Regions from separate parts of the Streptomyces sp. NPDC005728 genome, predicted to be linked through region 1. Evidence: riboswitches for the same ligand, from Rfam matches in the RefSeq annotation. Region 1 holds a riboswitch; the other holds the start of a gene.
What was found. A riboswitch is a leader RNA that binds a small molecule or an ion and turns the genes downstream of it on or off. The one in region 1 is predicted to bind cobalamin.
Positions count from the first base shown of each region.

Region 2: another riboswitch for cobalamin. It lies ahead of ABZ471_RS47460 (5-methyltetrahydropteroyltriglutamate--homocysteine S-methyltransferase); the one in region 1 lies ahead of ABZ471_RS46020 (CbtB-domain containing protein).

Region 1 covers NZ_JBEXYL010000179.1:352-9,011, forward strand. Annotated here, with positions in the region: gene ABZ471_RS45990 (PP2C family protein-serine/threonine phosphatase) at 1-1,172, shown strand, start outside; gene ABZ471_RS45995 (hypothetical protein) at 1,752-2,039, shown strand; gene ABZ471_RS46000 (AMP-binding protein) at 2,249-2,899, opposite strand; partial or broken gene ABZ471_RS46005 (acetylhydrolase) at 3,361-3,684, opposite strand; gene ABZ471_RS46010 (transcriptional regulator) at 3,943-4,287, opposite strand; gene ABZ471_RS46015 (hypothetical protein) at 4,284-4,976, opposite strand; cobalamin riboswitch at 5,371-5,520, shown strand; gene ABZ471_RS46020 (CbtB-domain containing protein) at 5,557-5,778, shown strand; gene ABZ471_RS46025 (CbtA family protein) at 5,798-6,550, shown strand; gene ABZ471_RS46030 (hypothetical protein) at 6,698-7,048, shown strand; gene ABZ471_RS46035 (hypothetical protein) at 7,223-7,324, shown strand; gene folP (dihydropteroate synthase) at 7,278-8,129, opposite strand; gene metF (methylenetetrahydrofolate reductase [NAD(P)H]) at 8,122-8,660, opposite strand, start outside.
Region 2 covers NZ_JBEXYL010000216.1:82-5,266, reverse strand. Annotated here, with positions in the region: partial or broken gene aceA (isocitrate lyase) at 1-729, shown strand, start outside; gene aceB (malate synthase A) at 812-2,410, shown strand; gene ABZ471_RS47465 (3-hydroxybutyryl-CoA dehydrogenase) at 2,407-3,276, shown strand; cobalamin riboswitch at 3,467-3,687, shown strand; partial or broken gene ABZ471_RS47460 (5-methyltetrahydropteroyltriglutamate--homocysteine S-methyltransferase) at 3,840-5,185, shown strand, end outside.

The DNA of each region.
Region 1 (8,660 bases):
CCGCTGTCGACGAGAATCGGCTGGAAGAGCTGATCATCGAGGCGCAGACTGCCCTGCCGGTCGAACTGCCTGCCCTGGCGAACCGGTGCGCCTCGGCCCTCGGGCTGGGCACCGCGCTGATCTACCTCGTCGACCTGCAACAACGGCTGCTCGTCCCACTCGATGAGGCCTTGGAACCGCTGGGGGTGAGCCGCTCGTCGGCCGGCTGGGCGTACCGGACGGTCTCCCCGCGGGTGGCCGAGGCCGACGACGGCTTGATCATCTGGATGCCACTGGTCGACGGTGCGGAGCGGCTGGGCGTGCTGGAGGTGCGGACCGCCTCGCTCGATGGGGTGCGCATGCGCCGCGCCCGGATGCTGGCCCATCTGTTCGCCATGCTGATCACCTCCAAGCGCGCCTACAGCGACTGGCTCGCCGCCCGCACCCGCACCGCGACCATGCAGTTGCCCGCCGAGATGATGCGGGCCTTCCTGCCACCCCACACCATCGGCAGCGGCAGGTGTGTCTCGACCGCGGTCCTGGAACCGGCGTACGACATCGCCGGTGACGCCTTCGACCACTCGGTGGCCAAGAACATCCTGCACACCATGATCCTCGACGCCATGGGACACGATCTGACCGCCGGCCTGACCACGTCGGTCGCCATGGCGGCGGCACGCAACGCCCGCCGCGCCGGCGGCGACCCGGCCGACGTCGTCGGCTCCGTCGACCAGGCGCTCGCCCAGTGGCTGCCCGACCACTTCTGCACCGCAGTGCTGTGCCGGCTCGACGCCGAGACCGGAGTGCTGCGCTGGGTCAATTGCGGTCACCCCCCACCCCTGCTGATCCGTGCCGAGCGGGTGCTGACCGGGGCACTGGACAGCACCCCGCAGCCACCGATCGGCCTGGCCGGCCCACTCGCCCCGGCAGCCCGGCAGGTCCAGGAGACGACACTGGAACCGGGCGATTGCGTCCTGCTCTACACCGACGGTGTCGTGGAGGCTCGCGACGCGGACGGCGCGGAGTTCGGCCTCGACCGGTTCACTGACTTCATCATCCGCTCCAACGCCGCCGGCGAGCGCCCGGCCGAGGTGCTGCGGCTGCTCATCCACGCCATCCTTGACTACCAGCGCAACCAACTGCGGGACGACGTGACCATCCTGCTCTTCGAATGGCGCCCGCAGCACCGGTGACGCGGTACTGCACCGAGCCGCGCTGTGCTCGTGCGCTCGCCTTGCGCGGTCCCCGCACCCGCCGGCAGCCGCCGCGAGGACGACCCGGTCATCGCGCTGAGCCGCAGTCCACAGCATGACGACGCCCTTGGCGAGCGTGACGATCTCGCGTCTTCTGCTCGGCGAAGGTGAGCCAGCGCAGAATCTGCGGCTCGACGTCCCGCTCCACGGAGGCGCCGAGCGGGACGTGCAGCAGGGAGCACGACGCGGACATGGTGAACCCGCTGGTGCAGGGGCGTCCTTCTGCTGAGGGTCCGTGGGTTCGTGGCCCTCATGCCCGAGTGGGGTCGATACCGAAAACCCGGTGAGGGCTGCGCGGACGTAGCGGTCCCACTGATGGCACTGCTGATGCTTGCGCTGCGGGCACGACCCCGGCGGGAGTCATCCCATCCCCGCTCGAAGAGGGCGGACGAGTGTGAGTACTTCGCCGACCGGCGGGACGTCGGCCCCTCCGAAGGGATCGTTCGGCTCGGTCAACCGTCCGTATCAGTCCCGCGTCTTCCCTCGCGACCGCCCACCACTCGCACAGGAGAACAGACCGTGAGCGACAAGGACGTTGAGCCGGCCGACGAGCGGGGTTACGAGCTGGGGCCCTGGTGGATGGGGCTCGGGACGGCGGGCGCTGTCGCACTGATCGTCTTCGGGGGGCTCGTAGCGGCGTGGTTCTTCTTCCGGCTGCCCGGCACCCCAGAGAATCTCTCGACCGGCTACTACCAGGTCGCCAGGCTTGCCGCCGTCGGACTGGTGATTGCGGGAAGCGCCCTGCTGGGCCGCCGTCGCACCCGGACCGCGGCCGACGAGGAGACCAACGAGCCAGAACGCGCATGACACCACCGGCCGGTGGGTCACGGTGGTGATGGGAGACACGACGGATCCGAGCACGGATCACTGCCGAAGTGCCGGCCCTTCGGGGACAGAACGCGGCTGTGTTGATCACCAGGCGCACCCCGATTACGGGGCCCTCATCCGCGTCGGCGCACGTTCACTCCCCGGCTCGGCAGTCGGACAGATCGCAGTCTCATCCCGACCGAGCCGTCTCATCGCCCGCCCGGCTCGGGCGGCAGGACGATGTTTCGTTTGAGAAACTTGCAGGTGGGTCCCTTGGGCAGGGTGTCCACGATCCACACCTTCCGCGGATACTTGTAGGCGGCGACCTGGCGCTTGACGTACTCACGCAGTTCCTCGGCCGTCGTCCGGGTGCTCGGCTTGAGAACGACTGCCTCCCCGACCTCCTCACCGAGGTCGGGGTCTGTGAGGCCGATGACTGCGGCGTCGGCGACCGCAGGGTGCTCGTACAGCACGTCTTCGATCTCGCGGGGATACACGTTGTAGCCACCCCGGATGATCACGTCCTTCTTGCGTCCGACGATCCAGAAGTATCCGTCCTGGTCGACCCGGCCGAGGTCGCCGGTGTACAGCCAGCCGTCCCGGATCGTGGCAGCGGTCTCCTCGGGGCGTCGCCAAGAGCGCTTCATCACGTTGTGCCCGCGGATCACGATCTCGCCGGTCTCCTCGTGCGGCACCTCCTGGCCGTTGTTGCCGACCACCCGCATCTCGGCGCCCGGGACCGGGGTGCCGACCGAGCCGGGTCTGGGTGCCTGCAGGGTGTTGAACGAGGCGACGGGCGACGTCTCCGACAGCCCGTACCCTTCGAGCACGACGCAGTCGAACGCAGCCTGGAACGCCATCCCCGCAGATGCGACCAGAACTCGGTGACGCTCGGCTGCGTGGCCCGGGGGAATTCGGCGGTCATCAGCATGAACGGCCGGTCCAGGTCGGTGGTGATGATGGGTTGCATCGGGCCGTCGAAGCTCAGTCCGGCCCTGATGCGCTGGTCCTCGCACATGGCGAGGGCGGTCGCCGTCGCACCCTTCGACCAGCCGAACATGCCGATGCGGTGCGGGTCGAGGGCGTTGAGGAGACCAGCAGGCAGCACGTGGTGGTCCGCGTCGGGGTTGCGGCCCGCGGCGAGCTCCTCGATACGGTCGAGGACGAACCGGATATCCGTGGCGTAGTCCCGTGGTGTCAGATTCGGGTTGTCCAGAGGCACGGTGAGCCGGCCGTCGGGGAACTCGCTGATCGCGTCGTAGGTGTGATCCACGGTGACCACCACGTACCCGTGGCTGGCGAGTTCCTGCACCACGATGGTGGTGTCGGCACGGTGGTTGTGCGCGCCGTGCGAGAACACGACGACGGGCAGGCGCTTGCCTGTTCGCAGGACGGGGGCGCCCTCGTGGCCCGCTGTGAGGGGCGCCACCGCGACGTCCTCCGGAAAGCGTGCCGCCGCGAGGAGTGACCGCGTCACGGCGGGGGACGCGTAGCGCGCCCGGGGATACCGCCCGACGCTCCGGGCCGGGTACCAGACACTGGCCATCAACTCGCGACAGTGCCCGGGACCGGCCACGGGATCCGGACGTGAGGCGTCGATGAGGTGCAGCGGTACCGTGCCGACCGGGTGCGGTCCGGTGGGCATGGGCAGATGGAGCTGTATCGGGCCGGGAGCGGTCGCCGCCGCCCACGCGTGACCTGCCGCTCCGAGCGGCACGGCGGCCCCGACGCCGACGGCCAGCGCGGCTGTGAGTACGCGGCGGCGCGTCAGGTCCGATTTGACGGTGACCGGCGTGGTGGTCACATGTCCTCCCCAGGAATCTTGGATGGTGTCCGGCACGCTGTTCGTGTTCGCCCGGCTCCAGGGCGAGTTGGTGCGGTGGACGCGGTTGCCAGGGCCGGGCTAGGACTCAGGGCCTGAGCCCTCGCCGCCTTCTTCGATCTGGCGGATGAGCCGCTTGAGCTGGGTGACTTCGTTCCGGAGGGCGCGGTCGCCGGCAGGGGTGAGAGAGAGCCAGGTGCGGGCGCGCTTGCCCTCGTAGCCCTTTTCGATGTCGACCAGACCGGCCTTCTCCAGGACGGCCAGGTGCTGGCTGAGGTTTCCGGCGGTGAGTCCGAGCGCCGTGCGCAGGAAGCCGAACTCGACACGGCGTGCCTGGTGGGCGACGGTGAGGATGCCGAGGCGGACGCGCTGGTGGACCACGTCGTTCAGGCCGTTGACGGGGTGTTGATCAGGCTCGGAGATCACGAGGCATCGTGCTGACGGGACAACTCGGCCCGGTGGAAACCGAGGGCGCCGAGCAGGAGGAGCAGGGCTTGGACGCCCAGGCGGGGCAGGGCGGACCAGGGGGAGGTGACGGGGATCATCTGCCAGCCGGGGACGAGCGGCATCAGACAGATGGCCAGGTACACCAGGGTGAACACCAGCAGGGCACGGCTGCGTTCCACCCAGGAGAGTACGAGCAGCGGCAGTCCGACGGCCGTGACGTTCCCGGTGAGCAGTTCGATGAACCCCGTTGTCCCGGAGGTGGGGTCGAGGTGCAGGCCCCAGAGGTCGATCGGGTCGCCAGGCTGCGGAGTCCCCTGACGGATGGACCAGAACGTGGTGGCGGTCACCAGGCCGAGCAGGGTGATCCCGGTGAGGATGTACGGCCGGACCGAGGTACCGACTCCGCGGTTACGGGAGCGGCGGACATAGAAGAACGCCGTCGCGACGTAGGCGAGGGCGAGTCCGATGGGCCAGTAGAACGGCTCACCCTGCTTGACCTGCGTGATCAGGGTGCAGTCGGTGCCTGCCCCGGAGTCGGTCGCGGGGCAGGGAACGGTCTCGACATGGTAGGTGAAACGGCTGACCAGGACTCCGCCCAGTGTGAGCGCGCCGAGTAGCAGCAGAGGGAACCAGGTGCCGCGTTGAGCGGCGCGGACTCGGCGGGTCAAGTCGCCGAGGCTGGCGAGGACTTCGTGAAGGGCGCCCGAAGACGGCACCGATGCGTCTGTCACGCCATCAGCTTTGCATTACAAACCAGTTATGACAAGAAACCCTGCTCGGGCGGCCGCTGGTCGTCCGAACCGAGATCCCCATCGGGCAAGCCCGGGTGTCCATCCGCGGACACAAGTTCGACCGCCAGATCGACATCCTCACCGCGGCCGGCTGTCGCCTGGGCCGTACCGCCACTTGGCGCACCACGATCTGCTAGCCCGGCCTGATGATTGATGCCGCCGTGTGTGGCTCTCCCGAGCCGTGTCCGGACTGCGGACGGCTGGCCACACGACTGTCCGCCTGGCGCGAGAGGAAGATCACGCCGGGCGGACGGACGCGGCCTTGGCCCTGCTCGTGACACGCGGTACGGTCTGTCCGATATCGACGACGGCGAGACGGAAGCCGGTGGGAATCCGGCACGGTCGCGCCACTGTGTGCGGGACCCTTCCGAAGGGAGGGTGTTTCGCGAGTCAGACCCGTGGCCGTCGTCCTGTGCACCACCGAGTTGGGACGCGAACTCCCAGAGGAGGTACTGCCATGGCGCAGTCCGTCGCCCAAGCGACAGCCACCACCCCCGCCATTCCCGCCACGCTGCCGCTGAAGGCGATAGCACCCTGGGCGGTCTTCTTCGGCATCCTCATGCTTGTCCTGCTGTACTTCGTCGGCGCCGAGCAGGGCGCCACCTCCGTGTTCAGCGGCACGGACGTCCATGAGTGGGTGCACGACGCCCGCCACCTCCTCGGCTTCCCCTGCCACTGACGCGAGGGGACGTACACCCATGAACTCCGCAACGGTAAGAAACCTCCTCGTGCGGGGCATGCTCGCCGGCCTGGCCGCCGGTGTGCTCGCCCTCGTCGTCGCCTACCTCCTCGGTGAGCCGAGCGTCGACAAGGCGATCGGCTTCGAGGACGCCCACTCCCACGAGCACGAGATGGAAGTCGTCTCCCGCTCCCTGCAGTCCACGGCCGGCCTCGCCACCGGCGTCCTCATCTACGGGGTCGCCTTCGGCGGCATCGCAGCGCTCGCCTACTGCTTCGCGCTCGGCCGCGTCGGCCGCTTCAGCCCGCGGGCGACCGCGCTGCTGCTGTCCGGCTGCGCGCTCCTCGCCGTGTACGTCGTGCCGTTCCTGAAGTACCCGGCCAACCCGCCGTCGATCGGTGACCCGGACACCATCAGCAAGCGGACGACGCTGTACTTCCTGATGATGCTGCTCAGCGTGCTCCTGGCGATCGCCGCCACCATTCTGGGCAAGCGCCTCGCGCCCTCGCTGGGTACCTGGTGGGCGACGGTGGTCGCGGTGGCGGTCTTCGCCGTCGTGATCGGTCTGGCCTATGAGTTCCTGCCGGTCGTCAACGAGGTGCCGAAGGACTTCCCGGCCGCGTTGCTGTGGCGGTTCCGGCTCTCCGCTCTGGCCATTCAGGCCGTTCTGTGGGGCGGATTCGGCCTTCTCTTCGGTGAATTGGCCGAACGGCTGCTGAACCCCAAGCCGGCGACGGTCTCGGCCGGGAAGGCAGTTCCAGCCGCGCGCTGACTCCTTCAGGACAACAGAGGGCCCTTCGGAACCATCCGGGGGCCCTCTCGCGTTCTTCGGACACCGACGCGCATCGGATCACTGGCATGACAGAGGAAAGCCGGCCGATCAGACGCGGACCATCATGGCGAGGAGCGGAGGAACCGAGTGGCCAGACATCCCCAGCCGCGCCACATCACCCTCGGCGGCCGTGAGGCGATCGCTCTCACCCCGGAGGAGTACGAGCAGCTGATCGCCAGCCGACGGCAGATCGGCGGTCAGAGCGCGCGCGTACGGGTGCTCGGTCAACAGGCGAAACGGACCGAACAGCTCCTGAACGACCTGGAGAGGCTGATCGCCGCCCCGCCGGACGCCTGCCGCGAGCGGGACGGCGGGGTACCGGGGGCGTGCCTGCGGACATGCGGCGGCTCAGTGGCCACGGAGCCGGACACCTGCAACACCGACGCCATCACCGCGATAGCTGAACTGCTGCGCCGTCACCGGGACCCGGCATCCTGAATCAACGGCGACGTCCGCGCCACAGCGGGCCTGACGCAGCGATGCGCTCATGGTGGGCGACATGAGGTACCCACGGCCGGTCGCGCTATCGCTCCGGTCCGCTGCCGTCACGGGGTGCGGGACTCGACGGGGTGCGGCCCGCTGCACGGCGGTGCCGACGAAGCGGTGATGCACATGCTGGAGGAGATCAACGATCCGCAGCGCGCCGAGCGGCACGCTCACCACCGCATCACCAGCCGCTCTCCTTGGCCGACTCCAGGGCTTCGAACACCCTGAGCGCGTCGCGGAGGGCGGCGACATCGTGAGTGCGTATGTAGTCCGCCCCACTGCGCGCGGCATACAGTTCCGCCGCCAGTGTCGCGGGACCGATCCCGGAAACCGGGCTTCCCGTGAGCTTCCGCAGGAACGACTTCCGGGAGGGGGAAATCAGCACCGGTACGTCGAAGCGCGCTTTCAGCCGTTCGAGCCCGGCCAGGGTCCGCAGTGACGGTTCGGGGCTGTTGCCGAGAAAATAACCCAGTCCCGGATCGATGACCAGCCGGTCGCGGCTGATGCCGGCCGCTTCCAGCGCGGTCAGACGGTCGGCGAAGAACTCCTCGATTCCTCTGTACACCTGCGTGGGGTCGGTCCGCACCTTGGTGGCGGGGCCGTGACGCTGTACGGAGTGCATGACGATGAGCCGGCAGCCGGTGTCGGCGAGCTCCTCGTACCGGGCGGGATCACCGAAGCCCTGGATGTCGTTGAGATATGTGGCGCCACGCGCGGCGGCGAACAACTGTGTCGCGGGCTGGTACGAGTCGACCGACACCGGGACGCCCTGGGCGACCAGTTGATCGATGACGTCGGCCAGCCGTCTGATCTCCTCGGCCTCCGTCACCTTCTCGGCTCCCGGATGGCTCGCGGCAGGCCCGAGTTCGATGACGTCGGCCCCGTCCGAACGCAGCCGGTGTGCGTGCGCCACCGCGGCTTGTGTGGTCAGAAACCTGTTCCCGTCCGAGAACGAATCCGTGGTGATATTGACGATCCCGACCAGTGAAGGCCGACGGATTCCCACGGGCGAGTATGGAGTTTGCTCATCCATGGAGCTCAAGCCTCTGATAGATCTCTGTCGTCACTGTCGAGAAGTTCATGGTCATGAAGTGCAGTCCGGGAGCCTCTTCGGCGAGCAACCGGCGGCACATCTCGGTGGCATGGTCAATGCCGAGTGCTCTGACCGCTTTGGGGTCTTCCTGCGCGGCAAGCAGCCTCTCGGCCAACTGGGCAGGGAAGGCGGCTGTGGAGAGCGTAGGAATGCGTTGCAGTGAGCGGATGGTGGTGACCGGCATGATCTCGGGGATGATCGGTGTCTCACATCCTGCCGCTGCTACACCGTCACGGAAACGCAGGTAGTCCTCGACGTCGAAAAACATCTGGGTGATGGCGTAGTCCGCGCCGGCCCGGCACTTCTCGACGAAGTGGCGGATGTCGCTCTCCCAGTCGGAGGATCGCGGGTGCATCTCGGGGAAGGCGGCGACACCGACGCAGAAGTTCCCGGACTCCCTGATCAGGCTGACGAGTTCAGCAGCGAACCGCACACCTTGCGGATGCTTTGTCCAGGGGCCGAGCGGATCGC
Region 2 (5,185 bases), on a different contig from region 1:
TCTGAGAAGAAGTGCGGCCACCTCGGCGGCAAGGTCCTGGTGCCGACCTCGCAGCACATCCGCACCCTGAACGCGGCCCGGCTCGCCGCCGACATCGCCGACACGCCCACCGTCATCATCGCCCGTACCGACGCCCTCGCCGCCAACCTGCTGACCAGCGACGTCGACGAGCGCGACGCCGAGTTCGTCACCGGCGAGCGCACCGCCGAGGGCTTCTACCGGGTGCGGGGCGGCATGGCCCCGGTCATCGCCCGCGGCCTGGCCTACGCCCCGTACGCCGACCTGATCTGGGTCGAGACCGGTACGCCCGACCTGGCTCAGGCCCGCGAGTTCGCCGAGGCGATCCACGCGCAGTACCCGGACCAGATGCTCGCCTACAACTGCTCGCCGTCCTTCAACTGGAAGGCGGCGCTGGACGACGACCAGATCGCCAAGTTCCAGCGTGAACTCGGGGCGATGGGCTACAAGTTCCAATTCATCACGCTGGCCGGTTTCCACTCCCTCAACCACGGCATGTTCGACCTCGCCCGCGGCTACGCCGAGCACGGCATGACCGCCTACGTCGACCTGCAGGAGAAGGAGTTCGCCGCGCAGGCCCACGGCTTCACGGCCGTCAAGCACCAGCGGGAGGTCGGCACCGGCTACTTCGACCTCGTCTCCACCGCCGTCAACCCCGCCTCCTCCACCACCGCGCTGGCCGGCTCCACCGAGGAAGAGCAGTTCCACTAGGCCACCAGGCCACACTGACCGAGCGGAGGGGCCGGGCGACCGTCCCCGTCCCCCCTCCGCTCCCACCGCTCAGGAGAAGCCGATGTCCACCACCGCACTGACTCACCATGTCCGCGTCCTCGCCGCCGCCGGCCACCGGCACGACGAGATCCTCACGCCCGCCGCTCTGGACTTCGTCGGCCGGCTGGCCGCCGCTTTCGGGGAGCGTCGCCGGGAACTCCTCAAGGAGCGCCGCCGGCAGGTCCTGCGACTGGCATCGGGCTCCCCGCTCGACTTCCCCATGGTGACCTCCGCCGTGCGCTCCGACCTGTCCTGGCGCGTCGCACCGCCCGCCCCGGGCCTGACCGACCGCCGCGTGGAGATCACCGGCCCGCCGGACCGCCGTATGACGGTCAACGCCCTCAACTCCGGTGCCCGGGTGTGGATGGCCGACTTCGAGGACGCCACCGCCCCTCTCTGGGACAACGTGATCGGCGGGCAGCTCAACCTGCTCGACGCCATCGAGCGGCGCATCGACTTCACGACCGACGAGGGCAAGGAGTACCGCCTCGCGGACCGGGAAAAGCTCGCCACCATCATGGTCCGCCCGCGCGGCTGGCACCTGGACGAGGAGCACCTGGAGTTCGACGGCCGTCCGGTGCCCGCCGCGCTCGTCGACTTCGGCCTGTACTTCTTCCACTGCGCGCAGCGTCAGATCGACGCCGGGTACGGCCCGTACTTCTACCTCCCGAAGCTGGAGAACCGCTACGAGGCCCGCCTGTGGAACGACGTCTTCGTCACCGCCCAGGAACTCCTCGGCATCCCCCGGGGCACGATCCGCGCCACCGTGCTCATCGAGACGATCACCGCCGCGTTCGAGATGGAGGAGATCCTCTACGAGCTGCGCGAGCACAGCGCCGGTCTCAACGCAGGCCGCTGGGACTACCTGTTCAGCCTCATCAAGACCTTCGGCCACCGTACCGACTTCCTGCTGCCCGACCGTGCCAAGGTCACGATGACCGCCCCCTTCATGCGCGCCTACACCGAACTGCTCGTGCGCACCTGCCACCGGCGCGACGCCCACGCCATCGGCGGCATGGCCGCACAGGTGCCCGGCAAGGACCCGGCGGCGAACGAGGCCTCGCTCGCCAAGGTCCGGCTGGACAAGGAACGGGAGGCCGAAGACGGGTTCGACGGCTCCTGGGTCGCCCACCCCGGCCTCGTCCCCGTCTGCAGCGAGGTCTTCGACAGCGTTCTCGGCGAACGGCCGCACCAGCTCGACCGCACCCGGGACGACGTGGAGGTGACGGCGGCGGACCTGCTGTCGGTGCGACGGATCAGCGGGCCGCCGTCCCCCGAGGGCGTGCGCACCAACATCGCCGTCGCGCTGCGCTACTTCGCCGCCTGGTTGCGCGGGCAGGGCGCGGTCGCCCTTTACGGCCTCATGGAGGACGCGGCCACCGCCGAGATCGCCCGCGTCCAGGTCTGGCAGTGGCTGCGGCACCGGGTGATCGACCGCGAGACGGTCCTGCGGCTGCTCGACGACGAGGTCGTCGCACTCGGCGCCGAGTACCCGTGGGCGCCGGTCGACGAGATCCGAGACCTCTTCGAACGGACCGCGCTGACGGGCGAGTTGCCGCAGTTCTTCACCCCGGACGCCTACACCCGGCACCTCGTGCGGCGGTCGGAGGCGGGGGCATGAGCCGTGACATCCGGCGGGTCGGCGTAGTCGGCGGCGGTCAGATGGGCGCCGGAATCGCCGAGGTGTGCGCGCGGGCCGGCCTGGACACCGTGGTCTGCGAGGTGGACGCCGTCGCGGCCCGCGCCGCCCGGGACCGAGTGGCGGCATCGCTGGAGCGCGCGGTACGACGGGGCAAGCTGGAACAGGCCGCCGCGCGGGACGCGTTCGCCCGCATGGTGTTCACCGGCAGCCTGGAGGACCTGGCCGACCGCCAACTCGTCGTCGAGGCCGTCGTGGAGAACCCGGACGCCAAGACCGAGGTGTTCGCCGCCCTCGACAAGATCGTCGAGGACCCGGAAGCCGTGCTGACCACCAACACCTCCTCCCTTCCGGTGATGCGCCTCGGCATGTCGACCGGCCGCGCCGACCGGGTCGTGGGACTGCACTTCTTCAACCCGGTCCCTGTGCTGCCCCTGGTGGAGGTCGTGACGTCCCTGCACACGTCGCCGTCGACGATCACCGCCGTCGAGGACTTCGCGACCCGGACGCTGGGCAAAACAGTGATCCACTCCCACGACCGGGCGGGCTTTGTCGTCAACGCCCTGCTGATCCCGTATCTCCTCTCGGCAGTCCGCATGGCCGAGTCCGGATTCGCCTCGGCCGCCGATATCGACACCGGGATGGAACTCGGCTGCGCCCACCCCATGGGCCCGCTGAAACTCGCCGACCTGATCGGCCTGGACACCGTCGCTTCGATCGCGGAGTCGCTCTACGACGAGTTCAAGGAACCCCTGTACGCCCCTCCCCCGCTGCTCCAGCGGATGGTGGAGGCGGGACTGCTCGGGCGCAAGGCCGGACGGGGGTTCCACACCTACGACCAGGGCTGAGGACCTGGTACAGCGCGGGCTGAGGGGCCCGCACCCGCCGCCGGGGTGAGGGTCCCGGACGGCGTCACAGGGGAAGGGCGGGAAGCGCATGTGCGGCGCTTCCCGCCCTGTCGCGTGCCCGGGCCACCGGGTGTCCCACCTCACCATCCGGATGACGGATGTCCTGCACCCCTCCGAGGCGCCACCCCGTAAGCTGATCCGTGCAGCTGGTTCGTCCCGTCCGCCAGGCGGGATGTCGTAAGAGGGAACCCGGTGGGAATCCGGGACTGCCCCGCAGCGGTGAGCGGGAACGACCGCCGTCATTCGCACTGGGCCCGAGGTACCGGGCTTGGGAAGCGACGGCCAGTAGGTGTCTCGTACGACGAGACGTGCCCGCGAGTCCGAAGACCTGCCACCTGCCCGCGTGCGAACCACTCGTGCGCGGACATCCCGGTGACCTCGAGGGCGGGTCGGCGTACACACCGAACGGACGGCTCCTGGCCGCTGCCGTCCGGTGCGTCAACCCTTCGCGCTCTCGTCCCGTCCCCGGGATCTCAGGGATTCATCTCGCGAAGGAGATCTCCGTGACCACCAAGTCCGCAGCCGCGGCAGCACGGGCCACCTTGTACGGCTACCCTCGCCAGGGCCCGAACCGGGAACTGAAGAAGGCGATCGAGGGTTACTGGAAGGGCCGCGTGAGCGCCGACGCCCTCCGCTCCACCGCCGCCGAACTGCGCGCCGCCAACTGGCAGCAGCTCGCCGATGCCGGCATCCACGAGGTGCCGACCGGTGACTTCTCCTCCTACGACCACGTCCTGGACACCACCGTCGCTCTCGGCGCGGTCCCCGACCGCCACCGCGCCGCCGTCGAGGCCGACGCCCTGGCCGGCTACTTCGCCATGGCCCGCGGCACCCAGGACGTCGCGCCGCTGGAGATGACCAAGTGGTTCGACACCAACTACCACTATCTGGTGCCCGAGCTGGGCCCCGACACCGTCTTCACCGCCGACTCCGGCAAGCAGGTCACGGAGCTGAAGGAGGCCCTCGCCCTGGGCCTGACCGCCCGTCCCGTCCTGGTCGGCCCCGTCACGTACCTGCTGCTCGCCAAGCCCGCACCCGGCGTGGCCGCGGACTTCGACCCGCTCACTCTCCTGGACCGCCTGCTGCCGGTGTACGCGGAGATCCTGGCCGACCTGCGCGCAGCCGGCGCGGAGTGGATCCAGCTGGACGAGCCAGCCCTCGTCCAGGACCGCACCCCGGCCGAGCTGAACGCCGCCGAGCGCGCCTACCGCGGCCTCGGTGCCCTCACCGACCGGCCCAAGCTGCTCGTCGCCTCGTACTTCGACCGGCTCGGCGAGGCCCTGCCCGTGCTGGCCAAGGCGCCGATCGAGGGCCTCGCCATCGACTTCACCGAGTCCGCGGCCGGCAATCTGGAGGCCCTGGCCGCCGTCGGCGGACTGCCCGGCAAGCGCCTGGTCGCCGGTGTCGTCAACGGCCGCAACATCTGGGTCAACGACCTGTCGGCGTCGCTCGCCACTCTCGGCACCCTGCTGGGCCTGGCCGACCGGGTCGACGTCGCGGCCTCCTGCTCCCTCCTGCACGTCCCCCTCGACGCCTCGGCGGAGCGGGACATCGAGCCGCAGATCCTGCGCTGGCTGGCCTTCGCGCAGCAGAAGACGCGGGAGATCGTCACCCTCGCCAAGGGCCTCGCCCAGGGCACCGACACGATCACCGCCGAACTCGCCGCCAACCGCGCCGACCTGGCCTCCCGCGCCGGCTCCCCCATCACCCACGACCCGGCCGTGCGATCCCGCGCCGCCGCCGTCACCCAGGCCGACACGCGCCGGTCCCAGCCCTATGCCGAGCGGACCGCCGCCCAACGCGCCCACCTCGGCCTGCCGCTGCTGCCGACCACCACCATCGGCTCCTT